2 regions of the Paenibacillus sp. BR2-3 genome follow, and region 2 is predicted to be linked to the other one. Evidence: predicted binding sites of a transcription regulator. Region 2 holds the regulator's gene; the other holds the start of a gene.
The links. The regulator LexA, encoded in region 2, represses DNA repair genes until DNA is damaged. The targets are predictions, from matches to a motif close to CGAACATATGTTCG.

Region 1: PaeBR_RS09370 (YolD-like family protein) is a predicted target of LexA. The motif match lies at 12,038-12,051, and genes of this name have one in related genera.

The regions. Positions count from the first base shown of each region.
Region 1 covers NZ_CP126311.1:1,987,249-2,002,319, reverse strand. Annotated here, with positions in the region: gene PaeBR_RS09450 (DUF6809 family protein) at 116-433, shown strand; partial or broken gene PaeBR_RS09445 (transcriptional regulator) at 973-1,080, opposite strand; gene PaeBR_RS09440 (MMPL family transporter) at 1,242-3,530, opposite strand; gene PaeBR_RS09435 (AAA family ATPase) at 3,592-4,290, opposite strand; gene PaeBR_RS09430 (AvrD family protein) at 4,298-5,329, opposite strand; gene PaeBR_RS09425 (cyclic lactone autoinducer peptide) at 5,461-5,601, opposite strand; gene PaeBR_RS09420 (accessory gene regulator B family protein) at 5,607-6,176, opposite strand; gene PaeBR_RS09415 (LytR/AlgR family response regulator transcription factor) at 6,334-7,071, shown strand; gene PaeBR_RS09410 (sensor histidine kinase) at 7,099-8,370, shown strand; gene PaeBR_RS09405 (hypothetical protein) at 8,430-8,768, shown strand; gene PaeBR_RS09400 (helix-turn-helix domain-containing protein) at 9,025-9,255, opposite strand; gene PaeBR_RS09395 (DUF6809 family protein) at 9,499-9,768, shown strand; tRNA gene PaeBR_RS09390 (tRNA-Leu) at 10,001-10,086, opposite strand; gene PaeBR_RS09385 (WGxxGxxG family protein) at 10,238-10,609, opposite strand; gene PaeBR_RS09380 (M15 family metallopeptidase) at 10,662-11,354, opposite strand; gene PaeBR_RS09375 (hypothetical protein) at 11,484-11,651, shown strand; gene PaeBR_RS09370 (YolD-like family protein) at 11,662-11,997, opposite strand; gene PaeBR_RS09365 (HipA family kinase) at 12,134-12,919, opposite strand; gene PaeBR_RS09360 (hypothetical protein) at 12,937-14,343, opposite strand; gene PaeBR_RS09355 (PIG-L family deacetylase) at 14,532-15,071, shown strand, end outside.
Region 2 covers NZ_CP126311.1:2,656,146-2,671,216, reverse strand. Annotated here, with positions in the region: gene PaeBR_RS12795 (deoxyribonuclease IV) at 1-491, opposite strand, end outside; gene PaeBR_RS12790 (Fpg/Nei family DNA glycosylase) at 481-1,296, opposite strand; gene PaeBR_RS12785 (HAD-IIA family hydrolase) at 1,339-2,130, opposite strand; gene rnz (ribonuclease Z) at 2,380-3,306, opposite strand; gene metH (methionine synthase) at 3,484-6,861, opposite strand; gene PaeBR_RS12770 (HAD family hydrolase) at 7,239-8,024, opposite strand; gene PaeBR_RS12765 (hypothetical protein) at 8,060-8,581, opposite strand; gene PaeBR_RS12760 (DUF896 domain-containing protein) at 8,631-8,840, opposite strand; gene PaeBR_RS12755 (LysM peptidoglycan-binding domain-containing protein) at 8,939-9,313, opposite strand; gene lexA (transcriptional repressor LexA) at 9,515-10,141, shown strand; gene PaeBR_RS12745 (L,D-transpeptidase) at 10,306-10,644, shown strand; gene PaeBR_RS12740 (hypothetical protein) at 10,748-10,981, shown strand; gene PaeBR_RS12735 (hypothetical protein) at 11,144-11,740, shown strand; gene PaeBR_RS12730 (DNA-directed RNA polymerase subunit alpha C-terminal domain-containing protein) at 11,831-12,223, shown strand; gene glnA (type I glutamate--ammonia ligase) at 12,360-13,688, opposite strand; gene PaeBR_RS12720 (MerR family transcriptional regulator) at 13,719-14,129, opposite strand; gene PaeBR_RS12715 (aminotransferase class I/II-fold pyridoxal phosphate-dependent enzyme) at 14,213-15,071, opposite strand, start outside.

The DNA of each region.
Region 1 (15,071 bases), 670 kb from region 2:
CTTAAGGCAATATACATAGACATCAGGAATCTTTTCTCATTTATATTTGGATACTTGCAATCTCTTAGATAAGCATAATAAATATCACAAAAAACTGCAGAAAGGATGGAGAGAAATGAGGAGCCTTTTAGAACAGCTATATCATAGCAATCTTTATCCCGATGAAAAAGTTATATCCAGTGATCCGCAATACCGTGAGCTAAGTCGAAAAACATCTGAAACAATAGAGGCATGGAAGAAACAGCATTCCGAAAAGGAGTTTAATGAGCTTGAAACGCTGCTGGACTTATATGCTCAAACGCATGGAATGGAGTTGGCCTCATCCTTTACATATGGTTTTCGCCTTGGGGCAGGCATCATGGTCGAGGCGTTAACTGGAAAAGATGAGCTTGCCCACAAGCTGGGTGCCTTTCCCGACAAAACTTCGTTGTAGGAATCTCTTGTGTAACGCCATAAAAAAACCTCCTTTGCCTCTACCTGTTTTTAGAAAACAGATAGCACAAAAGAGGATATTTCGCAGAAATCCTGTGCGTCTGCAGCACCCTTTTGAAGCACACAGGATTCCCATTTTTAAAAACCATAAATAAAAAACCTAAATTTCTCAAGGTTTCTTCTGGTATGCCGAGGACGGGGGTCGAACCCGTACGGTACTCACGTACCGCAGGATTTTAAGTCTTGAAGCAGTTCCTGTAGCCTCTTTTCTACACCACGGAAAGCTCGAACAAAAATCCTCTAACGATGCGGGTTAAAGGCATTTTTTTGTGTTCCTCATCTTCTATGCTCGGGAAATTACGGACAGATTTATGTTAGCAAAATTGTTAGCAAAATGAAGGGCAGAAGCTTTGCGTTACTGCCCTTTTTTTCTGTGAAAGACTTAATTGTACGGATGATGGTAAAAACGCCGAAGAACTCCTCGAACAAAGTTGGTTTAACAACTGATGAGTAGGATGCCCGGGATTCGTTATTTCACGAAGCCATAAGCATCACCTGCTGAATTAAGCATTCCGATCCATGATGCAAGCCACAATCAAACAAAGAGGCTGTTCCTTCAATGAAATGTATAATATCCAGGAACGAAATCGTTATGTCACACCATACATATCGAATGATTATCATGTGGATAACCACAAAAGTGACCCCTCCAATAGCCGAAAAGGCTTGGAAGGGTCACTTAGGAGACTAAAGCTTACTAACGCGTCGTAAAGACGCTGAGAGTGAGGACAATGGTTTGCAGCCCCACTTTATACTTTCTTTTTTAGACTCAATTCTCGTTTGGACAGATGAAGCTTGGTTTTTGTATTTCTTATTGGCATCCACCAATTCCATTTGCCCATTAGTTCCATTGCAGCGGGAACAATAAGAAGCCTAACAATAGTTGCATCTATTGCAATAGCTACTGCCATTCCAAATCCAAGCTGCTGCATTGGAAGTACCCCGGCGAAAGCAAAAGATGCAAAGACAGAGATCATTAAAATGGCGGCACCGGAGATCATAGGAGCTGTTTTTTCCAACCCGGAAGCTACGCTTTCCGTATTGTCATTGGTAAGCTCATACTCTTCCCTTACTCGGCTCAGCAAGAACACTTCGTAATCTGTACTCAAGCTAAATAATAAACCTAATAAGAGAATCGGAATAAAGTTTTGGAGAAAGCCAACTTTTTCGAAGCCCAGTAATGAAGCTCCCCATCCATGCTGAAAAATCATTAAAAGAACACCATATGTCGCTCCTAAAGAAAACACATTCATTAATATGGCTTTTAGTGGAAGCAGTACACTACGAAATGTTATTAGAAGAATGATATAAGTTAATAACAATGTCACTCCAATTATAGGAAGCAAGCTATCTTCCAAAATCTTATCACTATCCATACCTCTCGCAGTCTCTCCACCTACATATACTGACACATTATTAGAGGAAATTTTTGAAGTATAACTTTCACGGATATCGCTAACTAACTCTCTTGTTGTTGAATGGGAAGCGAATTCTTTAGAGAACACATCAATTACCATGGCATCTTTATCTTTGCTAATATAACGATCAAGCAATGACCATGTTTCTGGATTCAACTGGTCGCTCCCGCCATCAATTAAAGCTATAATCTGCTCAGGTGGCAACGGAAGTAATGTGGTTATAGAACTTACTGTTTCTACATTATTTAATCCACGCAGTTCATTTGTTAATTCCTCAATTTTAGTCAAATTCTCTTTCGTTAATATGTTACCATTCTTTGATTTGACAACAATTTGTACTGGAGACGAGAAACCGGAGCCGTAGTTTTCCTCCAAACTATGAATGGCTTTTGCCATTGTTGAGGTTTCTGGAAGCATTCGTACGTCAGGCGTTGAAGTTTTAAAGTCTAATATGGGTACTGACAGGGTAAGTAAAACAATCAATCCGATAAACAAAGATAGAATAGGACGTTTCATAATGCGATGTGACCAATTGTACCATAGACGTGAACTCTTTTGGTTAGAGATAAAGGGAAGCTTAACAGAATTGATCTTCGTTCCAATAATCGCCAAGGACGCCGGCATAAGTGTCAAGCCAGAAATCACTAATACCATAACAACAACGATAACTCCTAAAGCAATAGAACGAATTGCTGCAATATCCACAATAAATAATGACATCATGGACCCAATTATAGTTATACCCGAGAAAAGAATAGCATGACCTGCAGTTTGCATGGTTTTAATTAAGGCAGAACGCATGTCGTTTTGTGTATTGAGTTCCTGCTTAAATCGCATAACAAATATGAGCGAGAAATCGATTCCGACGCCTAGACCGATCATTGTAGCGGCATCTTTAACGAAAACGGATAATTCCAAATGATTTGCAATAAAGTAAAGTGATCCAAAAGCTACTAAAATTGAAGAAACAGCAATAATTAATGGTGTGATCGCTGAAACCACAGTTCTAAAAACAAGAAGTAGTATGATAATTATTATTGGTAAAGTATACAAATGTGATTTATTTAAACCATCCTGACTGATCGTATTTACTTCACCCCATAAAGCCGGCGCTCCAAGTAAAGTTGCTTCTGTTTTATTGTTGCTTGCTTGGTCCGTAAGTTGCTTCTGGATATCTGGAAGAACCTTAAGGGCAAATCCTTCATTCATGTTCATTTCTACAAAGGCTATAGTTGTATGTTCGTCTTTACCAATAAATGATCGGCTTGAATCCTTAGGCGCATCTAATAATGAATAAACAGATTCTATACCATCCTGCTCTTGAAGAAATCCAATTGTTTGCTTCAAATTAGAGGCGTATTCTTCAGAACCAACTGTATGATTAGGATCGCGATGAAGTAAGGTTAAAGAAGTTGGCGTTCTTCCGTTAAAACTTCCTGTCAGTACCTGACTTGCCTCATAAGAATCTGTAGCTTTACCTTCCCATCCACCACCTGTAAGGAGATCAGGCAGTTTACTACCAAATACACCTCCTAAAACAACGATAAATATCCATAGAATTACGATCGTGTGACGAAATTTATACACGAATTGCCCCAAGGTTTTAAGAAAACTATTCATATTTTATCCTTTCTCCAACTGGCGTTATTTATTATGAATACATCCACTATTTCGCATAATATTATTTTTCTTTTTCTGACATATGTAAATTTGTTCTTCTCTTTGCTTCTTCGATGGCTTCTTCTATAGGAATAATTGGCTTCCAGTTATAAATCTTCATTATTTTATCTAAACGTTCTTGGATGGATCCTGAGACTACATGATAGGGTATCAGCAACTCATCCAAAGTATCTAAAAGTAAACGATCTGAAAGTCCTCGAAAGCTTTCAGAAACTGGACGGTGCCCATCCTCAACTAATGGAAACTCTACAGGCAGATGAATGAATTCAACGTAATTATTTTTCGCGTGACTTTTAACAACTGAACCAAAATTATCTATAATTTCTTCAAAAGCTTTTTTGAAAGGCATCATCATTAGCATTTTAAATTTTTGCACATATGGACCATCATTAGGATTAATACCTACTGTTAATCTTGATTTTCCATAAATCCATTCGTGTAATGAAGAGCCATCAGAAATAAATGAATCCAGTTGGCTTTCTTTAATGGCTCTTTCTGTAAATCTTCGGATGCCAAGTTGTAGAAGTTCCGCGGGTTTACACTGTTCAAGAGTTTTTCCGGGTATTGCATCAGGAAGGATCTCCCTCATGGTTTTGGCGTGTGTTCTGGGTATTCCAGATAATAATGAGAGTGCCTCAGTAGTAGTTGTCTTTCCCGTTGAATATGTACCAGAGATAGCTATTCTAACGACCTGATTCATTATGTATTTAACTCCTTTTATAATTTTCTAAGTTACACGCACATTCCATAAAACTGGAGGGAAGTTCGTGCGCGATATTTACAACTAAGCGAAATGAAGCAGAACTATTGTTGCTGCACTCAATTAATGCTGTTCTCCAAAGTTGATTTCCCATTTTTAATATTTTTGCTTGTTGTACAGCTGCAGTTTGAACAAAACCCAGCGGCTTATAAATTGGTTCCTTGTACTCGTATATAATTTCTCTCATCCAAAGGTTATTAGAATTATCACGGCTAATTTTATCGATAGCGTAAAATAAAGCTTGAACTTGTTGTGAAGCACAGACAAACGTATCTAACCATGTATAATGTGGAAGGTACACCGAGCCAATTCCGCAAAATTTACTCTCCGAATATGGATATTTTATTGTAATTTGAGAAGACAAAGATAGGTTATCCTTATCTACATTTACATTTGTAAGTTCATATGCTATGGAACGATAAACTTCGCCATAAAAAGAGGAGTCCATATTTCCTATTAAGTCCTGAATGGTATCATATTTTTTTATGATGTGATTCATAGAATTAACAAAATGATCTATATAAATATCTATTTTCATATTGCCAACTTCACATGAGAATCTAGAAACATTACCGCAAAGAGAATCCTCTGTTTCCTCTACTCCTTTCCAATTAGATACAATAATTAAATTATCTAAATCAAATTGTGCAAAGGACCCGGATTTCAGTGCGACTTTCCTTATCCAGATATGGCTCAGTTGATATTCAGTTAGATCAAAAATCGACTTTAAGTAAGCACAGCACAGATGCAATGATAATAGTGCTCCATCTAATGTACTTAAATGCGGCTTTAATTCAGGCTCATCTTTTATGGACCAGTCAGCAGGATAAAGTACTGCTCCCACTGCGCTAATTTTTTGTTCTATAGGATCTATGTGTAGCCTTTTTAGGCTATGCCTTACTTTTTTGAACCCTGAACTAAAGAAACGTTTTTCAGGATTACCAAGCAAATCATTAATATTATTTACTTGAGTTTTCACAGTAACATCTCCTTCTCTATATATGCGACGATTGTTTAATAATTCATTTTCTCTTATTAAATTATCAATTTTATTTTTATAATTATTGTTTCATTTTCTGTATTTATCTTATAAATAATAAATAATGGAACTCACACTTTCCGCAATTTTTTCACTTCTTCTGGCATTTCCGGTTGATGAGCAATCCACCAGCACTGGATATTGGCTCCTACGAATGAAAAAACACCGGCAATCATCCACAGCGCCTTCCATGGCATTTTCGAAATTTTCAATCCACTTACCTCCTATATTCGATAAAAACAGTTACTTGAGAAATAGCGTAGCCAAAAGAACAAGTTAACAGTATTATGTTGGTTGTGCCTGAGATAAACATCGTAATTATAAAACTGTAGTAAAGAAGATGAGCCAATATTGCAGCCTTGTAAAATCGATGACGATTAACATTCTCTGCTTCTCTACTACGCGTCGGACCAGTTCTCAAATAGACCAATATAAGAATAGAAATGATCGAACATGTGATAACAGCCGCAGGAAACAACTTTTGAGACATCAAGTCTACGGCTAGCAGCGTCAATATAAAAACGATCACCGAAATAAGATAACAACTTTTAAATGTTCTAGCGTGGTATCCCCCTTCCAAACTCCTGAAAACGATGATAGTTCCAATCAATGCTCCCGCTTCAAAAATTCGACCTAAACTGACGGAAATTAGCAGCATCGTTAAAACTATGATAGAAATCTCAATCATGGATAATAACCCATAACGAAAGACTGGGATATTTTCCTCACTTACAACGCCTTGACGGACAATCTCAGATGTAATTTTATTCACAATTTTTTCTATCATGTTTACCTCCCGTAGAAGCATCGTAGCACAAAATCGAAATAATGTAATATACTGTATGTTAATAGCAAAAAAACAGCTATGAACAACAATTTATGTTATATTATTGTTATTAATTGGAGAAAAATGATATGAAGCAGGAGGGAATTCCTTGTTCTACGTGGCAGTTTGCGATGATGAACCAGAAAATCATATTCTATTAAAACGATCATTCCAGCAGTTGTCAGCCTGTACGCCTTATATCTTCGATGTAACATACTTCCTTTCTGGAGAAGAATTGCTTCAGCATTACGAAGAGCATGGTGCGCATTCTTTTCATATTCTTATTTTAGATATTGAAATGGGAAGAGTGAACGGAATTGAAACAGCTAAAGCGATCCGCAGCCTTCCAGATCGGGAGGTACAAATTATATTCCTTACTAGCTATCCAGAATATATGATAGAAAGCTTTGATGTTCAAACGTTCCATTATCTGATCAAACCCGTCTCTTACGAACTGTTTGAAAACAAGATGTTGAAGCTTTGTAGTTATATTCTTTCTTCTAAGTGGCATGTATCTATTAAAACGAAAGATGGACAGATTGTTCTAAGAAGCTCCGACATCATTGCCATTGTGAAAGCAAAGCATTCCGTAGCACAAAAGCAGTTGGAAGTGATTACGTCACAACAGCGATACACGAGCATTGGAACGCTGTCCGAGTATTCAAATAAGCCCAACTATCCGCTTTTACTCATCCACCGCTCAGTTATTATTAATATGGAGCATATCCGAAAGTTTACGTCCTCCTCGGTTATTATGTCCAACCAAGCCGAGTTCCCAATTGGGCGTTCTCAAGCCAAATATGTCAAGGATACCTTCGCACGTTACATGATCACCCAATTCAGAGGAAGAGGATAACCCAATTCAGAGGAAGAGGATAACCCATTGTATAACAAATTATTTGTCGGAACGACCTTGCTGCAGTTACTGCTACTTAATCGGTATTTTTCCGTTTTATTTCCTGCTTCCGATAAAAGCAGGCACACCATTTTGCTGAGCTATATTCTTACAGGGGGGATCATTTATGTATCTACCATATCTTTTTTCCCTGTGTTCATTACCGGCCTCATTTCAATCGGAAGCACCTTTGTTATTGCCTCTCTTAGCCAAGCTGGATTTGCTTCACGTTTAATTTTTTCAATCTTGTATCTGATTCTGGGATTTATCGCTGAATCCGTTTCCTTTTATTTCATCTCAGGATTTCAGTTCGCAAAAGAAACAAGTGGCTTGTCTCAATTGGAAGTCCGATTAATGATCCTACTTTTCTCCACCTTTATCATGGGGCTTTTTATTCTGGCCATTAAATACATTAAACGCGGAAGCGACTATAAAATCGGCACTGCTTACTATTACATCATGGTCTGTATAATTTTAGCTAGTTTATTGGTTTTGAATACACTATTTTTTTATTCCGAAAAAAACCTCTTCTACATTCTTTCTGTCATCAGTGTTTTATTCATCAACATCTTAATTGTTTACCTTTTTGACAGGGTAATTGAAAAATTCAGATTGGCGGATGAAAATAATCTATTACAAAAGCAAATGGATTATCAGGATAACAACTATGAAAAAACCGTAAATTCTTTTAAAAGTATTAAGCGGATTATTCATGATACAAATAAACAAGTGCTATATATTGGAAAATGCATCCAAGAAAATCGCTTGCAGGAAGCTAATCAGCATATCAATAAAATGCTTGATGTAATTAATACTTCTTACCAAAGTGTGGCTACTGGAAATTTAGTAATTGATGCTCTGGTCAGTAATGCACTTAATGTAGCGAATGACAATCGTATCACTATGAAGCACACGATCAATGTAATTGCCGAGGAAATCAAAATTGATCGGTATGATTTATGTATCCTAATTGGAAATATTCTAGATAATGCTATCGAAGCAACACAACTTATCCCTAAAATTGAAGACAAATTAATCGATTTACGCATTTTCTCCACCAATAATACTCTTTTTATTCATGTCATCAATTCGCGGCGAGATTCTATAGATCATGTACAGCGTACAAATAAAAAAAATCCTGATTTTCACGGGATCGGCTTAACCAATATTCAAAGAGTAGCTAAAAAATACGGGGGACATCTGAAAATAGAAACAAGAGCAAAACAATTTGAAACGATCATTATGCTCCCTTTAGGGTAACCTTCTCCGTAGCTTGCTTAAAATATACAATTAGATGACAGACGATATCGAAATCCTTTATGGAACTGTCAAAGCTAAGTGAACAGATCATTCCGAATGAAGGCGGTCAAGGGAATTATTTAATTACAAAACGAGTTCGAGGCAAAGATGTTGTACTAAGTCCTGTCTTTTTCTCTGAAAACGCTGATATATACGCTGACTTGGTTGCTAAATCTGGTGCAACGAGTATCCAAAGACTCCTTAAATTAATTGAAGGGTTTCAGGGAGTACCTCTGCATATCATTGAAACTCACAAGGAAATTAATGGTACAAAGTTAAAGGATGATGAAATAGTCTTATTAAAGAGACTAGCATCTGATGGCGCTGTTAAACCACCATCTGTCTCTGATAATATTTAAGTATTGAGATATATTACTTACAGTATAGCTTTTTTCCAAGTTTACACTCCTCTACTAAGATCAATTACCAATACTCTTATAGTTTGTTCCAATGTTTATGATCAATATGCTATTCAAATTTTTTCTTCACGAATAATTTTTTGTCCCTACTCGAATTCAGCAAATTGAGTATATTTCATTGTTCAGTAATAAGAAGAATGATTATGCCTAAATGTTATGCATAGTCATTCTTCTTAGATTTAAATAGTTTATTCAATTAATTTTTCCCAATCTCAATTTCAACAAGTCCCACTAATTCTGAAGCCTTCATATTCAAAGCGCTGGCAAGAGAGAGCAAAGAATTTAATGTAGGTTGATGAATGCCACGTTCCAGCATAGATATGTACGTTCGGTCAAGATTACTTTGGAATGCCAAATTTTCTTGACTCATCTTTTGTTTTCTGCGAATTGTTCTTAAAACCTGCCCGAATACTTCTTCTGATTTCAAGATATACCTCTTTTTAAATTCATTATCTAGTTGCATTCAACATCATATCCACGTAGTATACTCTACAAAACGTCATTATTTTATGATACGATTCATTTAAGAAAATATGTTACTCTCCCAAGTACCACCTTAAGGCAATATACATAGACATCAGGAATCTTTTCTCATTTATATTTGGATACTTGCAATCTCTTAGATAAGCATAATAAATATCACAAAAAACTGCAGAAAGGATGGAGAGAAATGAGGAGCCTTTTAGAACAGCTATATCTTAGCAATCTTTGTCCCGATGAAAAAGTTATATCCAGTGATCCGCAATACCGTGAGCTAAGTCGAAAAACATCTGAAACAATAGAGGCTTGGAAGAAACAGCATTCCGAAAAGGAGTTTAATGAGCTTGAAACACTGCTGGACTTATATGCTCAAACGCATGGAATGGAGTTGCCTCATCCTTTACATATGGTTTTCGCCTTGGGCAGGCATCATGGTCGAGGCGTTAACTGGAAAAGATGAGCTTGCCCACAAGCTGGGTGCCTTTCCCGACAAAACTTCGTTGTAGGAATCTCTTGTGTAACGCCATAAAAAAACCTCCTTTGCCTCTACCTGTTTTTAGAAAACAGATAGCACAAAAGAGGATATTTCGCAGAAATCCTGTGCGTCTGCAGCACCCTTTTGAAGCACACAGGATTCCCATTTTTAAAAACCATAAATAAAAAACCTTGATTTCTCAAGGTTTCTTCTGGTATGCCGAGGACGGGGGTCGAACCCGTACGGTACTCACGTACCGCAGGATTTTAAGTCCTGTGCGTCTGCCTGTTCCGCCACCCCGGCATGAAGTGCGCGTTGTAACGCGACAAGAAATATAATATCACGTATTCCGGAAAGACGCAATCCTCTTTTAATCCAGAATATTATTTTTTATCGGAAGACATAGCAAATAACCCGCTTTAGCCGAAGCCGCTACGGGTCATTTACGCCTGAATTAACGGTGCTCTTTGGTTCTGCTTCTCATGCCGGCCAGACCGAGAAGACCGAGCAAACCAAGCCAGCCCCAGTCAACATCATTATCCCTGTCAGCATTTGTGGTAGCTGTTGCCCGGTAGTTCCCGTTACGGTTGTTATTGGACAAAGGGGACACCGTGTTATTATTATTTCTGTCCATGTTACGAATCGGATTGGTCATACGGTTACCCGTACCCATAGTTCCCAAGCCACCATTGGTGGTGGTACCGTTTCTTCCCGGTGTGGTACCGTCCAGGTCAGTCGTCCCGGATGCAGTTGACGCATAGCTGGCCCCAACCAGACTCATTGATAAAACAGTACCGCATACAAGGCTTGTTATCAGCTTGTTCAAGATGTTATGCCTCCTTTTGTTGTTATCGCTGATAATTTCCCCATATGCATCCTCATTTATTCAAGAAAACAATATCTACCGTCTTACTTCCGGGATCATAGGTTACCGTTGCTCCAAGCGCTTCCGCCAGAATCCTCACAGGTACATAAGTGATACCTTCATCAACAACACCTTCGGTCAATTTTTGGCCGTTCAATGTTATCGTAACTTTAAGATCTTTATTCCCTTTGTCGTCGCCTCCGCTCAAGCGGCTTAAGACTTCATTGATCTGCTGGGCAGAAGGATGTTTGCCTGCCCGGAGCTCATCAATTGACAGACCGAATGTCATCTGTAAATGGGGGTAGTCTTTGAAAGACGTCCAGTCGCCGCCCCACTCGAAGCCCAGCTTCTTGGCCTCTTCCACCACTTCGCTCCAGTCCGCTGTCTTGTCCTTCTCCCCGTCCCTGTTTATATCCCAGGAAACCGCGTTTCCATCCGGCAGCAGCAGCGCAAAATCGACAGCCAGGCCGTAATTGTGATAGCTGGTACCTCCCCGGGCATTGGTGACAATCGGTCCCGGCTTGCTTCTTCCCTGCGCGTACAATGCATTTTGTTCAGCAATCGTCCGCATACCCTGAGTAATAAGGATTGGCACGCCTTTGGCGTAGCTTCGCTGTATCAACTCGTTGGTAACTGCCAGCAGGACAGGATGGAGTCCGTCAAGGCGCGCCGCCGATTTGCTTTTGACCTGATCCAATGTCAGCATGTAATCACCCCCTGATCTATTTAATGTCCCTTCACCCCGGCTTGCTTGTACGGTAGCTGCATGTTTGCTGCAAACTTGGATATCGGCCTCATTCGCAGGGAACAATATCGGGGAAAGGTGGGAACATTCATGGACATCCACAGTGATAGCTATAAAATCGCAGCGCTTAGCGGCGAAGAGGACGCGGTAGAGGTCATCCGTAATGCAGAAGCAGCCATTGCCCAACTGACAGGGATTAGCTCCGTTACCTTAATCGCTTACGAGAAGAACAGCGGAAACGGCTCTAAAGAGCAGTAACCGCCGTGAATCAGCAGGTATCCACCTCAACAATACTGTCCAGGCCAATCCACTTCCAGTCCTCCGCCCACTGCAGCTTTATTTCACGCGTGTGGGCGTGGATGGAGGTTATAAAACCGCTAAGCAAAACATCTTCAAAGGGGTCAAACAGTACTATATTCACCCGGACATGATTCCGCAGCGATAACAGGAGCGTACGCTCCATCTCCTCCCACTTCTGGTCATCAAGAACTGGCTTACCACGGCGCTGCGTCTCCCGCTCATCGCTCCGGATCCGGCTTTTATGCTCCGGCAGCATCATCCGGCTGCTCTCCCATAGTCCGTTTCCCTCCAGCTTCTTACCCATGGATATCTCCCTCCGGTCAAATGCATCATCTCACGTAATAGGAACGTGTGTTTGTATTATATCCACAACGCCTATCCTTAATCAACAAGGAAAAAATGTAAACTTGTTAGTCTCCCCTTCTAATTAGTTTCCCCGTTTAAGATGAACATTCACTCCAGATGGGAAATTTATCCTGCAACTGCAGCATAGCACCCCGAACCAGATTTTTCCTTGCATACAGAAATTCAACAAGGGATTCCTGCATCGAGCGGGAAATTTTCCACTTTCCAGGCATTCCGTTAACTGCCCGAGTCAATTGCCGGCGGTCAAGAGCTTCCAGCACCGTCAGGTAAGGTTCAAATGGGTCGGAACCATCGATATACGGTGTGAACATTTCATAAAAAGGTCCCCAGTACACTTCCATATCCTCTGAGTTTTCTTCCAATTCCCTGCTGTCCCAATCCGGCCCGCAAAAGGCATTGGAATGATCAATCAGAAGCAGCTGTGTCGTATCTTGCAAAAACAGAAGATTCGCCCCTGTGACATACCGGTCCCAGTTCATGATCCAATGGTCAAAGACAATCATTCCGGCCATGTCCTTTATATTTTGACAGATGGAAAAATCAACTTTATTCTCTAAAGTAATGGCCTGTTCGGCAAACAGACAGCCTATATGAGGACCTGCGGGAACGTTTAGCCTTTTAAGGGCCGGGAATACATCCACCAGTTCACTTGAAATATTCACAATTTTGTATTCGGCTGCAGGTAGATTCAACAATGTAGCCAGCCTGAAAGCAATAAACTCGTTGGCCAGCACTCCGGAACCTTGCTCGTTGTTCATTAGCTTAACTACATATGGGTAACCATCATCACAATAAAACAGATGGGGAAGTGTCCGCCCTTGACCCATAGGCTTGACATGCCGCATAGCATGAACTTTCATAAACATCCCGCCTTTTATTAATAGGGTCCGAGCCATTCCCAGCTATGCCCGTCATCTCTGACAAAAAATCGGTATTCATCATCCGTTTTGACAACTACCGTCAATTGCTTCAAGTTATTTTCGATAAGCATCACTTCTTCATAAACGTCATTACCGAAGGTATCAGGCCCGGACCAGGTCAAACCCTGATCATTATTTCTCCACCAATGACCCAATCCTCCATCCTTTAAGGGCGCTACCACCTCGAAATTTCCGTATGAACTCTCAATAAATGCAGGTGTTCCCCTTACCCCTTCTGCAAAAGCCGGTGACTCGAACCACTCGCTGCTGTCTTCATCCCTCCAGTAATGGATAAGTTCTTTTCCGATTCTGCAGATCATTTCGATATTACCGATACGGGTCTCCAGCGCGGTGAACGCTTCTACTCTTTCGCTTCCGAACGTATGGGGACCGTACATATTTATTTTGCCTCTGCTTTTCACGGATTTCCAGTACGATATTCCTTGCCCAAGAGAAGCGGTCAGCCATTCCACTGTATTTCCGGTGCTCTTCTGCCTGCGGATAAAAAACGGCATATCCCCCAAATACGTGTCGAGAAAGCGTTCTTGTGCTTCCGCATTGGATTGGATTAACTGTTTAAGGTTGTTTTGCACAAAAACGCGCGTTTCATCTTTCATGTCTCTCGGTACTGGATGCAGAAGATAACCCTTTTCGTTTCCGTTCAGCAGACCTATGGTTTCATCCAACGCGAAATAGGGTCTGTAACGTATGGAACTCCCGGTGGATGCCGGATAGGCGTTAAGTTCGAAACCATAGCGCTCGGTCATCGTAACGTAGGCGACTTCATCTATTCCAAAGGCTCCCGTCTTCTTCAATCTCGTTTTCAGCTCGTCGTATTGCTTGCTTTTTAAAAAACGGCGGACCAGCCGTCTGCTGAACACTTGGCCCACATTAAAGGATTCGTAGAGAGGTTTCTCGCCAAATAACGGCTTCCATAAATCATATTCTTCGCGCACCTGGTTGCCTATGAAAGAATCTTCGTGCGAGAGTTTGGTGTCTACTCCCATATAATCCTTGTCATTCATTTGCTGAGTTATGAAGCTTTCGTAGCCCTCCCTTACAAATAGAGCGTCCGAGTCCATATTAATCAAATAGTCGTAATCGTAATTCATGTCTTCCAGCCATCTCATCGTTTCCAGCAAATAGATGCCTGTTATGCCATAATACAATTTTCGGCTGGTTGGACAGACGGGAACGCCCAGATGATCGCATAAGCTTGAATCATTGCCTCCGTTATATAAAATGACAGAACTATTCGGGCAATAACCTCTGATATTATCCAAAAGGTCCAAGACGACACTCCGCTTGTTGTGGACCAGCAAGGCAAAACATATTTTTTTCGAGCGGTTTGTTTTCTCCTCCATAGTAGAACACTCCTCGTTATTAACCTGGTGCTTTATCATATGTGAAGTTCATTGAGCCGATTAGACTAGTAATCATACGGGTAGAAAATAGCGAAGGATATGCTTCCGTACCTGTCATCGTCGATAGCGTGGACATATGGTGAAGCAGGACGCAATCTAAAAACAAATAAAGAAGAAGGTGGTGCGTGATGCCTGATAAACTGATGGTGGTCGCTCATCCCGACGACGAATCTATTTTCGGAGGAGCGGCGTTATTAAGTGAACGAGGCTGGAAGGTTATTTGCTTAACTAATCGTGAGGATGAAACCCGGTCTGAAGAATTTCACAGGGCCATGAAAAGGGTAGGAGCTGCATATGAAATATGGAACTATCCCGATCTATATGACGGAAGCTTTGATCCAGGACAATTGGGCAAGGATTTGGAAAAGGTTATCCACAAACACCGGTTTGGGCGTATTGTTACGCATAATCTTGGCGGAGAGTATGGACACAGCCAGCATAAATCGCTTTCAAAAATATTGCATGGCATGGGGATCGACAACTTGTATGTATTCGATAAATCGGACGAAGTACTGCCATTTCATCTGCTGCGGGACAAATTAATCCTGTTGTCGGTCTATCACAGCCAAATGTTCGTTATCGAGCAGTTGATGCCGTATATTTTATACGAACGTATTGTGCCGTATGATGAATCCCCCCTTTATCATCCAGCTAAGAAGGTGAAACTC
Region 2 (15,071 bases):
CGAACCTTAACCAGTTCTTCGAGCGTTGTTCCAACAGGCCCGCCGTTGCCGGCCTGGTTTTCGATCAGCAGCTTGGCCCTGCCTTCCCAGGAATGCAGCGTTTCATTCATACATTGTATAATATTTTGATAGCCTTGTAACGGCTCCGTACCCTGAAAATGTCCAAAATGCACTACAATTCCAAGCGATCCGCAGGCTTCGGCAATTTCCAGATCATTCTTCAGTGACGTTACAGTGATCTGCCTGAGACTGCCTTCTGCAGCCATATTCGTAGGGTACGGAGTATGAGCAATGGACACCATTCCCTTTTCCCGGCAAAACACTGCACAATCCTTGGCATCACGGGCATCCACCGGCTTGATTTTAAGACTTCTTGGATTCTTCGGAAAATATTGAAAGCCTGTCGCACCGCTCTCCCAGGCGAAACGGGCTGCTTTCCCGAAACCGCCGCTGATACTGACATGACTTCCGATTGCAGGACTACTGCTCATGCTGGCAGTCGGGACAAAAGAACGCTTTGCGTCCGGACAGCTCTATTTTGACAACGGTTCCCCCGCCTCGAAGGCAAGGTTCGCCCTCCCGGTCATACACCTTGCATTGATCATTATATGAACCTGTAACAGTGTCACCGGTCATAAACGGTATTTCCATGTATCCGCCAATGTCGGTAGCCTCAGTCAGTACCTTGCGAACACTGTCATACAGCCGGACAATAGAATCCTCCGTCAAATCCTGAATAGGCGCAGACGGCAGCAGCCCTGCCTCATAAGCGATTTCATCGGCGTAACAGTTTCCGATTCCCGCAAATACATGCTGATTCACCAGCGTACTTTTGAGCGCTCCTCGTCTTCTTTTCAACAGCTCCTGAAACCGTTCCACGGTCATCCGGCGATCCAGCAGCTCGGGACCCAGCTTGCCCATGACAGCCTCCCCCTCCTTGACCGACACCAGATGCAGAAACCCGAGCCGCAGTCCGATAAAATACAGGATACGATCCCCGAAGGCCAGCTCCACCTGGGTGCTCCGTGCCGGTCTTTCATCCTCTGTACCGTAAAAAAGCATCCCCCCAAGCATCAGATGCAGCAGCAGACGCCGGCCGTCGTGCAGGTGGAACAATATATATTTCGCTCTCCGTTCAACAAATACCACACGTGCTCCAAGCAGCGCTTGCGTAAATTCGTCCTTTTCCACGTTGATGGTTTTCTCTCTGTTCACGGTTACGCCCGTAATCGGCACATTTATAATATGCTGGCTCAGCAGCCTTCTGTAATTCTCCATTTCCGGCAATTCCGGCATGTCACATCTTCCCTTCCAGGTTGGTCAATGATAGCGATTATCCTAGTATAACCCGAGCAATGTCCCAAGTTCAGTTAAATCAGCACAAATATAATCCGGAGTGATCCCCGTGACACTTTTATAATGCTCCAGGTTATCCTCGGTCGTAAGTCCGGTAAGCACGAGTACCGTGCGGCATCCCGCACCTGCTCCGGCAGCAATGTCTGTCCTCATGTTGTCACCAACAACAATAGCATTCTTCGGTTCAATGCCCAGCAAGGATGTCGCGTAAGTCATCAGATGGCTGTGCGGCTTACCGATTACAATTGGAGCCACCCCGCTTGCCGCTTCTATGGCTGCACCAATCGTGCCTGCCCCAGGCATCACTCCATCATCGGATGGCAGCATCAGATCGGGATTGGTCAGGACAGAAACCGCACCGTCCATGATCCAGCGTGCCGCTCTTGCCAGAGAATCGTATGTAAAAGAGCGATCTATCCCCTGAACAACATACTGCGGAGATTCTGTTACGATCGTAAGACCTGCCTCAGCACAGGCCTGATGCAAGCCTTCTTCCCCAAGTATTGCTACCGTTGCCCCCGGAGATTCTCCGGAGATGTATCGGGCAGCCGCCAGAGAGGAGGTGCATACCTCTTCTCCTTTTGCCTCAATTCCCATACCACGCAAATGAGCAGCCACGCTTTCAGGGGTCCGTGAGGAATTGTTAGTCACAAACAAGAATGGGATACCGGCTTCCCGAAGTCCTGCTATCAGAAGATTGGCACCGGGGATCATATGCCGTCCATGGTAAAGCGTTCCGTCCAGATCAATCAATAATCCTTCGATATTGTCCATTGAAGCTCCCTTTCTTGCTGCCCTTATTTTAATTAACATCATTAATTATTAATCAGATGAATCGGTGATTCATTCTTCGAAAACGGCTTGAAATCGCCATTTTCCCTATCCTTTCGTGCGGTAAAGTCCCGTCTGGCTTCTTAAGATTACCATGAAAAGTCGAACGGAATCGAAGACGGGCGGTTTCCGCTGTTTTCGACACAACTCTGTCACTTCCTGCGCTTTCCCGGAAAATAATTCATTTTCCGCTCATCTCCGATATACCGGAAACGCAGTAAACTCCTCGGCAAGCCGCGTCTGCGGGAATACCGTACGGGCTTCCTCCAGCAGGGGAATCAGCTCCTCCTGAGAGCTGTATCTGGAACTAAAGTGCGTCAGCAGCAGCTGGCGCGCACCTGCTTCTTTGGCAAACACCGCAGCCTGCAATGCCGTACTATGATAATACTGGTAAGCCATGTCCGCCAGGTCATGGGCAAAGGTAGCCTCATGCAGCAGTAAATCAGCATCGATGGAAAGCGGGAGAGCTCCTGCACAAGGTCTGGTATCGCCCAGTATGGTAATCACACGGCCCCGTTTAGGCTGGCTCACCACATCAGCCGCATGAATCGTCACGCCTTCCTCCGTTGTAATATCGAAGCCTTTCTTCAGTTTACCGTACAGCGGTCCCGGTTTTAACCCTTTTGCCCGAAGCAGCTCCGTATTAAGACTGCCTGGGCTGTCTTTTTCGGTCACCCTGTAACCATAGCTGTCAATGCGGTGTTCCAGTAAGCCTGCCTCTACCTTAAAACTATCATCCTCGAAGAGCAGACCTCCGGTATGCTCCAGAATCTCCAGCTTGTAGGGAATGCGTGACTGGCTAAGGTTAAGCGAGGTTTCCACGTACAGCTTTAGCCCGGGGGGGCCATACACCGTAAGAGGTGATGTTCCTCCCTGATAACCGCGGCTGGATAGCAGGCCAGGCAGTCCGAACAGATGGTCACCATGCAAATGGGTAATGAACAGCTTTTCTAATTTTCCGAGCCGCAGCGGTGAGCGGAGGATCTGCTGCTGCGTGCCTTCCCCGCAATCAAACATCCAGAAGCTGCGGCGCTCTTCAAGCAGCCGTAATGCAATAGATGTTACATTCCGCTGCAGTGTGGGAATTCCCGCATTCGTGCCTAAAAAGTATAACTCCATAACTGTCCTCCTTTCTTCACTATACTGTATTCAAAATAGGCGGCAATCATTTCACGCAACCTTATCTTAGAATGTGAAGCTGTACTCACTATTATTTCCAGCAAAAAACCTCCCGTAACCGGGAGGTTCCGCTGAATGGATTTGGACACCACTCAGTCCGGGTATAAATAAGGGTTGTTACGCCTTCTCAACATTGAAATACTGTGCCTCGGGATGAGCGAATACCATCGCCGATACGGATGCCTCCGGCTCCATCATGAAGCCTTCCGTCAAGTGAACACCGATATCCTCAGGTGACATGAGCTTAAATAGCGGCCCTTGATCCTCCAAGTCCGGACAAGCCGGATAGCCGAACGATACCCGGATTCCTTGATAGCGGGCACCGTGTCTCTGCTTCATCGTCATATCCGCGCTGTCCGGAAAGCCCCAGATATCCCGCATCATATGGTGCACACGCTCTGCCAATCCTTCGGCCACCTCAAGGGCAACCGCCTGAAGAGCATGAGAACGCAAATAATCGCCTTTCTCCTTGAGCTCCGCAGATAGCTCCCGCACCCCATGTCCGGCAGTTACTACCAGGAAGCCCACATAATCCATTATACCGCTGTCCACCGGCTTAAGGAAATCGGCCAGACACAGATAAGGCTCTACAGACTGACGCGGGAATGAAAAGGTATGGAGCACCTTGCTGACATCCTGCGGGTCGTAGACGATGATATCATTCCCCTGTGATTGAGCAGGGAAAAACCGATATATCGCGTGAGAGTTAATCGTTCCCTTGGCAATCGCCTGTTGCAGGATATCGTCCACGGTTTCTTTTAATTCTACCGTTCGCGGGTCACGGGCTGCAAGTTGAGCTTCTACGGAACCTTTCAGTCCCAAATGATGCCCCAGCAGCATTTGCATATTCACATAGGGAATCACATGACCCAGTGGATAGTTACGCAATACGTGACGGTCCAGATCCGGCGGGATGAAGACGGGAGCATCCGCTGATATGTTGGAGCGCACGGCACGCGTCAGCTTCGGCAGCTCAGATGCAGGAGCAACGGCAACAGCAGCCTCTGCTTCGGAACGAATCTCTTCCTGCATTTTCGCCCGTTCCTCCGGATTCATCAGCCGGTTGGCGATATCCAGTCCATCCATCGCATCTTTGGCATAGAGCACCATACCATCATATTCAGGCCGGATACGTGTCTTGGTGAACTTCCGCGTCAAAGCGGCTCCGCCTACCATAATCGGAACGTCAATCCCTGCAGTACGCAGATCCTGTGCGGTCAGGACCATTTGCTGCGCTGATTTCACCAGCAGTCCCGACAATCCAATCGCATCCGCCTTTTCACGCCGGAACGCCTCAATAATGTTTTCTGGTGGTACTTTTATACCCAAATTTACGATTTGATAACCATTGTTGGACAGGATGATCTCCACCAGATTCTTGCCGATGTCATGCACATCTCCCTTAACGGTAGCCAGCATGATCTTTCCCTTAACGGCAGTCTCATCCTTTTGCATGAACTGCTCCAGATGATTTACGGAGGCTTTCATCACTTCCGCGCTTTGGAGCACTTCCGCTACTATCAGTTCATTATTATTAAAAAGACGTCCAACCTCAGACATTCCATTCATTAAGGGACCATTGATAATTTCCAGCGGACCATATTTAGTCAATGCCTCGTTCAGATCGGGAACCAGACCTTCCTTCGTTCCTTCAACCACATAAGATGCAAGACGCTCTTCAAGCGAGAGATTGGAGATCTTCTCTTTCTTCTCCACCTTCTTGCCCCGGAATGCCGCAACAAACGCGGAAAGCGTAGCATCATTTGTACTGTAGATCAGTTCCTCGGCAAGACGGCGATCTTCTTCAGGAATAGAGGCATAGCGCTCTACCTTCTCCGTATTGACGATAGCATAATCAAGCCCCGCCTTCGTACACTCATATAAGAAGACCGAATTCAGCACTTCACGTCCAGCCTCCGGCAGTCCAAAGGAAACATTACTGATACCCAGAATCGTGTGGACCGTAGGAAGGGCTTCCTTAATCAAACGGATGCCATCAATCGTTTCCTTAGCCGAGCCAATATACTGTTCATCGCCAGTGCCCACCGGAAACACTAAGGTATCAAAAATAATATCCTCTGGAGCCAGGCCGTACTTATTCACGAGCAAATCATAGGAACGCTTGGCAACCTCCAGCTTATCATCAGCTTTAATAGCCTGTCCTGTCTCATCAATGGTACCTACAACTATTGCAGCCCCATACTTATGGATAAGGGGTGTAACCTGCTCGAATTTTTCTTCACCATCTTCAAGGTTAATGGAGTTAATGATCGCTTTCCCTTGGCAGTACTGGAGTGCCAAATCTATAACCTTAGGATCCGTAGTATCAATCATTAAAGGAACTTTAACCTTCTTGACTACGAGCTCCAGAAAAAGCTTAATATCTTCACTCTCATCACGGTCAGGATCCTGCACACAAACGTCAATGACCTGTGCACCGCTCTTAACCTGTGCCCGGGCGATCTCTGACGCTTCCTCATATTTCCCCTCAACGATAAGACGTTTGAATTTACGGGAGCCCAGCACGTTGGTCCGCTCTCCAACCATATAAGGACGGTTGTCGCTCTCGATGTATACGGGTTCTATACCGGATAATGCCGGAGGGTGAATCCCGTCCAGCGGCCGCGGCGGATACTGTGCCAATTCATCGGCCATAGCACGAATATGGTCGGGTGTCGTACCGCAGCAGCCTCCAGCGATGTTTAACCAGCCCTTCTCGGCAAAAGCCGCAACTTTGCGGGCCAGGGAGTCCGGCGACTCATGATAGTTGCCGTTCTCATCCGGCAGACCTGCATTCGGGTAGCAACTGACAGCCGCTGAGGAAATCGCTGACAGTGAACGAATGTGATCCCGCATAAACTCGGGTCCGGTGGCGCAGTTCAGGCCGATGGAGATCGGCTGCAAATGCTCCAGTGAGATATAGAAGGCCTCGATATTCTGTCCCGCCAGCGTGGTACCCATCGGCTCAATCGTACCGGAGATCATCACCGGGAGCGTAATTCCGCTTTTCTCAAATGCATTACGTATGCCAATGCTTCCGGCTTTTACGTTAAGCGTATCCTGTGAGGTCTCCAGCAGCAGTGCATCCACGCCGCCGTCGATTAGTGCGACCGCCTGCTCCTCATAGCTATCAACAAGCTCCTGGAACGTCACACCGCCTGTAACTGAAAGCGTCTTTGTCGTCGGTCCCATGGCGCCCACCACGTAACGCGGATGCTCGGGTGTATCATATTTATCCGCCGCATTACGCGCAAGCTCGGCTGCTACCAGATTTATCTCACGTGCACACTGCGGAATATCATATTCCGCCAGTACTACAGAGGTTGCACCAAATGTATTCGTCTCGATGAGATCAGCGCCTGCTTCGAGGTACTGTTCGTGTATGCGTTGTATAACTTCAGGCCGGGTAAGAACCAACATTTCATTACACCCGTCCAGCTCGTCCCCGCCAAAATCTTCGCCGGTGAGCGGAACCTGCTGGATCATAGTACCCATAGCGCCATCTAGAATTAATATGCGTTTTTTCAAGCTTTCAGCAAGTGTCAATTTAGCCAATTTCCTATCCCCCCAGTAAAACATTAGAGTAAGTTTAGCAGAATAAAGAGAATACGAAAAGCCTTCCTTTCCACTCTGCTTTATACGTATTCATTATTTCCATGCGGTCAACTCTTATTATACACATAATTATTCACTTTTCCGGAGCGTTCCGCGTTGCTACGTTCACATTATTGTGACATTTATCACACATATATCTGACCTCAAAATGCAGACGCATAGTGTCAGTGAATTATAGAAATGAAGAAAAGACTGCCCAATTCGTAGAGAAGCTCTACTTTATCGGACAGCCTTGTTCAAATACTATTATGGCAAACTTAAAGGGATTCTACCAGCGGCAGCAGATCTGCAAGATGTACGATCTCATAATGAGGCTGTATTTCAGGATTCGGCTCCTTGCCGTTCCGGTTAATCCAAACAGTGGTTAAGCCCGCTTCCAGTCCGCCCCGGATATCCGTAGTCAGCTTATCGCCAACCATGATCCCCTGCTCTGGAGTAATATCCAGCAATTCAAGCGCATGAAGGAAAATAGCCTTATCCGGTTTACCTTTGCCAAAGCTGCCGGAAATCACAATATGGTCAAAATAAGGGGTTAGCTCCGGTACACCTTCCAGCTTCTCCTGTTGAAGGGCCGGGCAGCCATTCGTTAGCAGCAAAAGTTTCACTTTACCGCGCAACTCATCAAGAATCCGGAACGTTTCTTCATAAATATATGGTCTGCTGCGCCGCTCGGCCGCAAATGTCTCCGACAAAGTCTCGGCAAGCTTCTCATCATTTATTCCCAATGCCGCAAGACCCCGGCGCCAGGATTCTTTGCGGTATAAAGGCGCCAGTTGCTCCATTTGACGGAATTCATCCTGTACCCCTGCGGTGAAGTTCCCCCAGAGTGCTTCAAAAGGATTAATCCCGATCATCTTAGTAAAAGGAAAGGTCTCATAGGATTCATACAAAGACCTTGCTTCCCTGCGGACAGCTGCTTCCAGCTCCTGAGGGTTAACTGCATCTCCTGCTGATTTACAAGTAAATTCGAATGCTTCCTCAATACTGCGGTCATCCCAAAGCAGCGTGTCATCCAGATCAAACAGTACGGCTCTAATCGGCATTAAATTTCTCCCTCTCCCTCAGAATCCACTAATATCTATTTGTGTTCTACCACAATATTGTTAACCTTGGCGAACTGCTCCAAATGATCTCCCATCGCTGCGGTGTCATACCGGTTGATCAGCTTGGAGAAAATCCATTTCATCCGCTTACCCTTATGTTTAATGGTAACAGAACCACGGGAGAGAATAATTTTCTCAATATCCCCTGCAGCCAAAAACCGTTCGCGGTTAAACTTGAAGGTTGATAGTCTTGCGCGGTCCACCTTCAGAAATGGACGACGGAAGAAGATAAGCACTGCCAAAACAAAATAAAGGACAATTCCAAGCCAATTCATCAAAGAACCGTTGCCTTTGGTTTGATCGACTGTGCCAACCATCCAGTACATGATTCCCAGTCCCAAGAGCACTACGGGTAAAACGATGTTGCGTCCTCGAAACACCTCGCCGGTCTTCGAAGGAGAAGTTGAGGCATAAATCGTATCCTTGCCTGCTTTCTTTCTTTGCTTGTTTACTTGCTGTGAGTTGCGTTGAACCATTCTTTCCCAAGAACGGGCCATGTCATTTCCCCCTAGTCTTACTGTAATATCTATGAAAAGGAAACAAGTGTTAATGCAAAAGTCCCTTGTCGCCTTGTCCATGCTCATTTTTATCCACAATCTCAATATTGTTTAGCTGGGCGCGGAAATTATTGCGGATGTTGGTCAGATAAATCTCACGAAGCTTGGCGCGTTCCGCCAATTCCTCTTCATTCAGGCCTACGGTCTTCTGTTTACGTGCTAATTCGTTAATCCGTCCGACCAATTTGTCGATGTCCACTGCTTGTCCCTCCCCTATAAATTCATACTAACTTTGCCATGAGAAAAAGAGCTTGTCAAGGTCTCCCCCCTGCAAGCTCTACTGTATCTAAAATAATATCAATAAATAGGAAGAGACAAGATATCACCGGCCTGAATATAACTGTCCTTTAACCCGCTATATTGTTTAATTCCTTCTATATATACAGCCGTTCTCATATCCGACGGTTTATGTAATAAGGCTATTTCCCAAAGGGTATCCCCACGTTCAACCACGATTCGCTTCTCCTGTTTTACCGGAGCCGTGGAGCTGGCAACAACATTACCAACCACTGTAAAACCGGAAACGACCAGCATAATAATCATCATAATCTTCATCAAATTTGCCTGCATGAACAATCTACTAAAACTCTTAAAGGAAGCAACACTCCGTCCTGCAGATTTAACCTCCGGAGTCTTGTCATATATGCTACGATATGTGCTGTATTTCAACATTAACATCACCCTCCAAACACTTGTTCTTACTCCCAAAATCAATATATCACGAACATGTGTTTGAATCAATACTGTTTTCGAACAATTGTTCCCTTTATTTTCGCCAAAAGATATACTCTCTCTTCTTTAGAACTTATGTTTGTGCGAACGGCAGTTCTATGTTATAATTTTACCAAACATTACTATATGGGGTTGATTCCGATGTCAAAGATTTCGAGTCGCCAGTTGGCGATCCTGGAATTTATACGTAACGAAGTCCGTAGCAAGGGTTATCCTCCTTCCGTACGGGAAATAGGGGAAGCTGTAGGCCTAGCCTCCAGTTCCACGGTTCATGGTCACCTCGACCGTCTTGAGAAGAAGGGGCTTATCCGCCGCGATCCAACAAAACCGCGTGCGATTGAACTTCTGGGTCAAGAAGATTCCGAGAATGTACATCAATTTGCACAGACAATCACCCGTGTTCCTGTCGTAGGAAAGGTTACTGCCGGTTTACCGATTACTGCAACAGAGAATATCGAAGATTATTTTCCGCTCCCATCTCACTATGTCGGAGATAACAAAGTATTTATGCTATCCGTTCTCGGCGACAGCATGGTAGAAGCCGGTATTTTGAACGGTGACTACGTTATTGTGCGTCAACAGCAGACAGCAGACAACGGTGATATCGTCGTAGCAATGACCGATGAAGATGAAGCAACCGTCAAGACGTTCTATAAAGAACGCGACCATATTCGCCTGCAGCCGGAGAACCCCGCCTATGAACCATTACGCCTAAACCGCGTTACCATTTTGGGCAGAGTAGTCGGACTGTTCCGCGATATTCATTAATTATATTTTTTAATCGTCTCACAACCAGTACAGGCTGCTCACGCATATTTTGCGGAGCAGCCTTTTTTTTGTACAAGTTTTCTGCCTCAATCACATTCAGCATCCTTTCCTTAACGTTCAGGGCACCCGTCACATATCTTACAATAAAAGGAGTGCTGATTATAATGCCCAATTATCGTATTATCGTCGATTTGTCACAACGCATGCTTTATCTTTTGGACAATAATGTCGTTGTCAGAGGTTTTCCGGTAGGTATTGGCACCATGCTTAACCAGTCTCCGGAAGGTGATTACACGATTATTAACAAGCAAGCCAACCCTGGCGGGCCGTTCGGAGCCTTCTGGATGGGTCTCTCCAAGCCGCACTACGGTATCCACGGAACCAATAACCCCTCCTCCATCGGTAAAAGAGTGTCCCGTGGCTGTATACGCATGTACAATGCAGATGTTTTGGCGCTTAAGTCAATGGTCCCAATAGGTACAAGAGTTACGATCCGGCAGTGATATTAAAAATAATCACCTTAAAAATTTTTAGATATGCAACTACGCCGTTACCAACAAACATAATCTCCATAAGTTAATATGACAAAGGAGGCGAGTTGTATCCATGGAGGCATACTACAATTGTTTACATTGCAAAAACAAAAAAGTTCGTATTTTAACAGTAGATGGCAAGCAATATGAGGGAGTAGTTATGGATGTAGACCTAAATAATGTTTATTTAAAAACAGAGCAAAAGCGCACCGTTCAGACCTCGGCCTTTTATCCCTACCCCTATCCTTACGGAAATCAAATTTTAACCCTAAGCCTGTTTACCTTGCTGGCCATTGCTTTAATTTAATCTTTCAAGTGGGCTCTCCTTACCCAAGGAGAGTTTTTCTTTTTTTCTAGCAATCTATAGGGGGATGAAGGGAGAAAAAACGTATTCTTTCACGAATGGGGCATATCTTTTTAATAGAGAACTTATCATTCCTGCAAAACAGTATTTGGGAGGTGTATTTAAATGCTAATCTTTATGATGTACCTTTTTACATTTACTGGAGTTTCATTACTACTCCTTGCAGCGAGTATAAAACTCAAGTTATTATTTCCGTTAACTTCACACAATAAATTGATTGTTGCGGTCTCCACTTTCCATCTCAAATTCCCCAAACGAATGATTACGCCCAATAAAACCCATATCATCGCCATTCATGACTCCGCCAAAAAGATAGCTATAGGCACCTATCCTTCAAGTTTGCCAAAAAAAGCTTCGGCCGTCCTTTATTCCTTTGATGAAATTATGGGCAGTGAAATTGTTGAGAACGCATTAACGCTCACTAAGGCAACTAAAACCAGCCGGTTAAGCCGAATAGTATTTAATAACGAGATTACCGCAGCTACCGATAACATAGAAGATATTAGTGAACTAATACTTAAAATTTATATCAAAAGCATAGAAACGCCCGTCTATTGTATTTCCTTCCTTCCCGGAGAGCTGCCTCTTCAAAAATCGGATGCACGCTATACCCAGGCTTTTTCAGATGCGCTTGAATTACATAGACTTGTTATAGAGATTCTAACCAACGATAATTCATCTTCTCTTAATGCGTTTACATAATAACAAGAGTAAAAATGAGTTGAACATCCAAGAATAATATTGCACAGAACCTTTGGAGAAAAGTGCTGATGATCTTGGAGGTGATTCTATATGAATAAGCCAGAGAACTTAGATGTCTCTCTAATAGACCTCTTTCCCATCCCGGAAGATTATTATCCAATCCCCGTCTTCTTACTTAGATCCATATCCTCCGATCGATATAGTCAAAGGGTACTGTCCCGGGTGGTAAACTCACTTCAATCCAACAATTATAATACTATTGGTGATATTTTAAACAGCACATGGCTGGATTTAGAAAGGGCTCGAAATTTCGGACTAACAGGTACTGTTGTCCTTATGTATCTTTTGCAAAGGATTGCGGATAACCCCAAGCTGGCCCTGGATACAACAAGGCTCAACCAGAATGAACTGACAGAAGTCAGACGAATTATCAAAATTGAGTCGATAAAAAAGCGGCTGCGAGCCATGGGGCTGGTAATCTAGAATCACCCTCCTAAACCAGCAGAGGAGTAAAACCTAGGGATGGGCTGCAGGTGTCCGGTAATCGCAACGCAACCCTAGAGCACCGCATAGTAAAAAGAAAAACCCTCAACGCTAACAGCGTCAAGGGCTCTGTGTTCTAGTAAAGAGTCATGTACTGAGCTCTTTCCCACTCGTGGACTTGGGTGCGGTAGATATCCCACTCAATTTCTTTCAGCTCGTAGAAATGGGCAAGCGCGTGTTCACCGAGAGCATCGGTAATGACCTGACTGCGGATCATTTCGCTTAGCGCTTCCTTCAGATCAGAAGGCAAGCTTGGGATGCCTTCTTCAATACGCTCTTCCTCGGACATCACATAAATGTTACGGTCGATAGGAGCCGGAAGATCAAGCTGGCGCTTGATGCCGTCAAGACCTGCCTTCAACATTACAGCAAGTGCAAGGTAAGGGTTAGCTGCCGGGTCCGGGTTACGGACTTCGACGCGTGTGCTAAGGCCTCTGGAAGCAGGAATACGGATCATCGGACTGCGGTTACTTGCGGACCAGGCAACATAGCACGGCGCTTCATAACCGGGAACCAGACGTTTGTAAGAGTTAACCGTCGGGTTCGTAATGGCGGCAAAAGCACGGGCATGCTTCAAAATGCCTGCCATGTAATAACGTGCCGTTTGGCTCAAGCCAAGCGTGTCGCTCTCATCATAGAACATGTTCTCCTTGCCTTTGAACAAGGATTGGTGTGCGTGCATACCGGATCCGTTCATACCAAACAAAGGCTTAGGCATAAAAGTAGCATGCAGGCCATGCTGACGGGCTACCGTCTTCACGACAAGCTTGAAGGTTTGAATCTGGTCAGCAGCTTTGATTGCATTAGCATATTTAAAGTCGATCTCATGCTGGCCGGAAGCCACTTCATGGTGAGATGCTTCAATTTCAAAGCCCATTTCTTCAAGTGTCAATACGATTTCGCGGCGGCAGTTCTCCCCCAGATCCATCGGCGCCAAATCGAAATATCCACCTTGATCGTTCAATTCTGTTGTAGGATTACCCTTCTCGTCCGTTCTGAACAAGAAGAACTCAGGCTCAGGTCCAACATTCATGGCCGTATATCCCATTTCTTCCGCTTCCTTCAGACAACGTTTGAGGATACCGCGCGGGTCTCCGGCAAAAGGCGTGCCGTCAGGCATGTACACATCACAGATGAGACGTGCTACACGGCTATCCGTTACCCATGGGAAAATAACCCATGTGCTAAGGTCAGGATACAGATACATGTCAGATTCTTCGATACGCACATAACCCTCGATGGAAGAACCGTCGAACATCATCTTGTTATCCAGCGCCTTTTCCAATTGGCTTACAGGAATCTCTACATTCTTGATTGTTCCAAGCAGATCGGTAAATTGCAGGCGAATAAAACGGACATTCTCTTCCTTGGCAATGCTCAAAATATCCTCTTTTGAAAAGCTCACTTTACCCTCTCCCTTTCAAGCTTCTTTATATTATTTATTAAAAAACCGGGATAACTCACCTTGAATGAGAGATACTTGTCCCGGTCTTTTACCGGAAACCAGTTCTTGCTTCAGCAAGCGGTGAAGCTGGGAATCGGACAACTCTCTACGTCTTACCTCTGTATCCGGGGTAATAACCGTAGCTTCTTCAGATTCCTTGGAGACAGGATTCATCACCTGCTTAATACCGGCGATGTTAACGCCTTTCTCTATTAAAGCTTTGATTTCTAATAGACGCTCTACATCATTAAATGAAAATAAACGCTGGTTACCCGAGGTACGCGCAGGTACGATCAGGCTGTGCTGCTCATAATAACGAATTTGTCTTGCAGATAAATCGGTAAGCTTCATTACGATTCCTATAGGGAATAATGCCATATTTCTGCGGATTTCATCACCCATGACTCATCCAACCTTCCAATGATCTTTTTCTCATCTCATTGTACATTTCCTAATTTGGCGTGTCAATGGTGTGTAAGATATTCTTACAATAATTTGCGATCCCGCATACTTTGCAGCGCCATAAGGACGCCGTATTTGACATGGGAATACGTTAATCCGCCTTGCATATAACCGATAAAAGGAGCCCGGATAGGTGCATCTGCAGATAACTCCAAGCTGCCACCTTGTATGAACGTACCTGCCGCCATAATGACAGGATGCTCATATCCAGGCATATCCCAAGGCTCGGGAACTACATGGCTGTCGACCGCAGCAGCCCGCTGTATTCCCTGAACGAACGCAATCAGGTGCTCAGGTCCGTCAAAGGCCACCGCCTGAATCAGATCCGTACGCGGATCATTCCAGGCCGGCTTGGTAGTGAATCCGCAGCGCTGGAATACGGCCGCAGCGAAGATGCTTCCTTTGACCGCTTGTCCCACCGTGTGCGGAGCCATGAACAGCCCTTGATAAAGCCCCCGTGTCGTTCCCAGCATAGCTCCTACTTCTCCACCTATGCCTGGAGCGGTCAGGCGGTAAGCCGCCAGCTCCACCAGCTCTCTGCGTCCGCAAATATACCCGCCCGTCTCAGCAATGCCGCCCCCCGGGTTCTTGATCAGTGACCCGGCTACCAGATCGGCACCGACCTGCGGCGGCTCCAGCGCCTCGGTAAATTCACCGTAACAGTTGTCTACGAATACGATTACATCCGGCTTGAGATCTTTGACCCTGGAGGTCATCACTCCGATCTCGTCCACGGTAAACGAAGAACGCCAATCGTACCCCCGTGAACGCTGAATTCCGATCACCTTGGTTTTGGGAGATATACAAAGGGCGACTTCGTCCCAGTCCACCTTCCCATCAGCCGTCAGGGCAACCTCGCGGTAAGAAATTCCGAAATCCGCT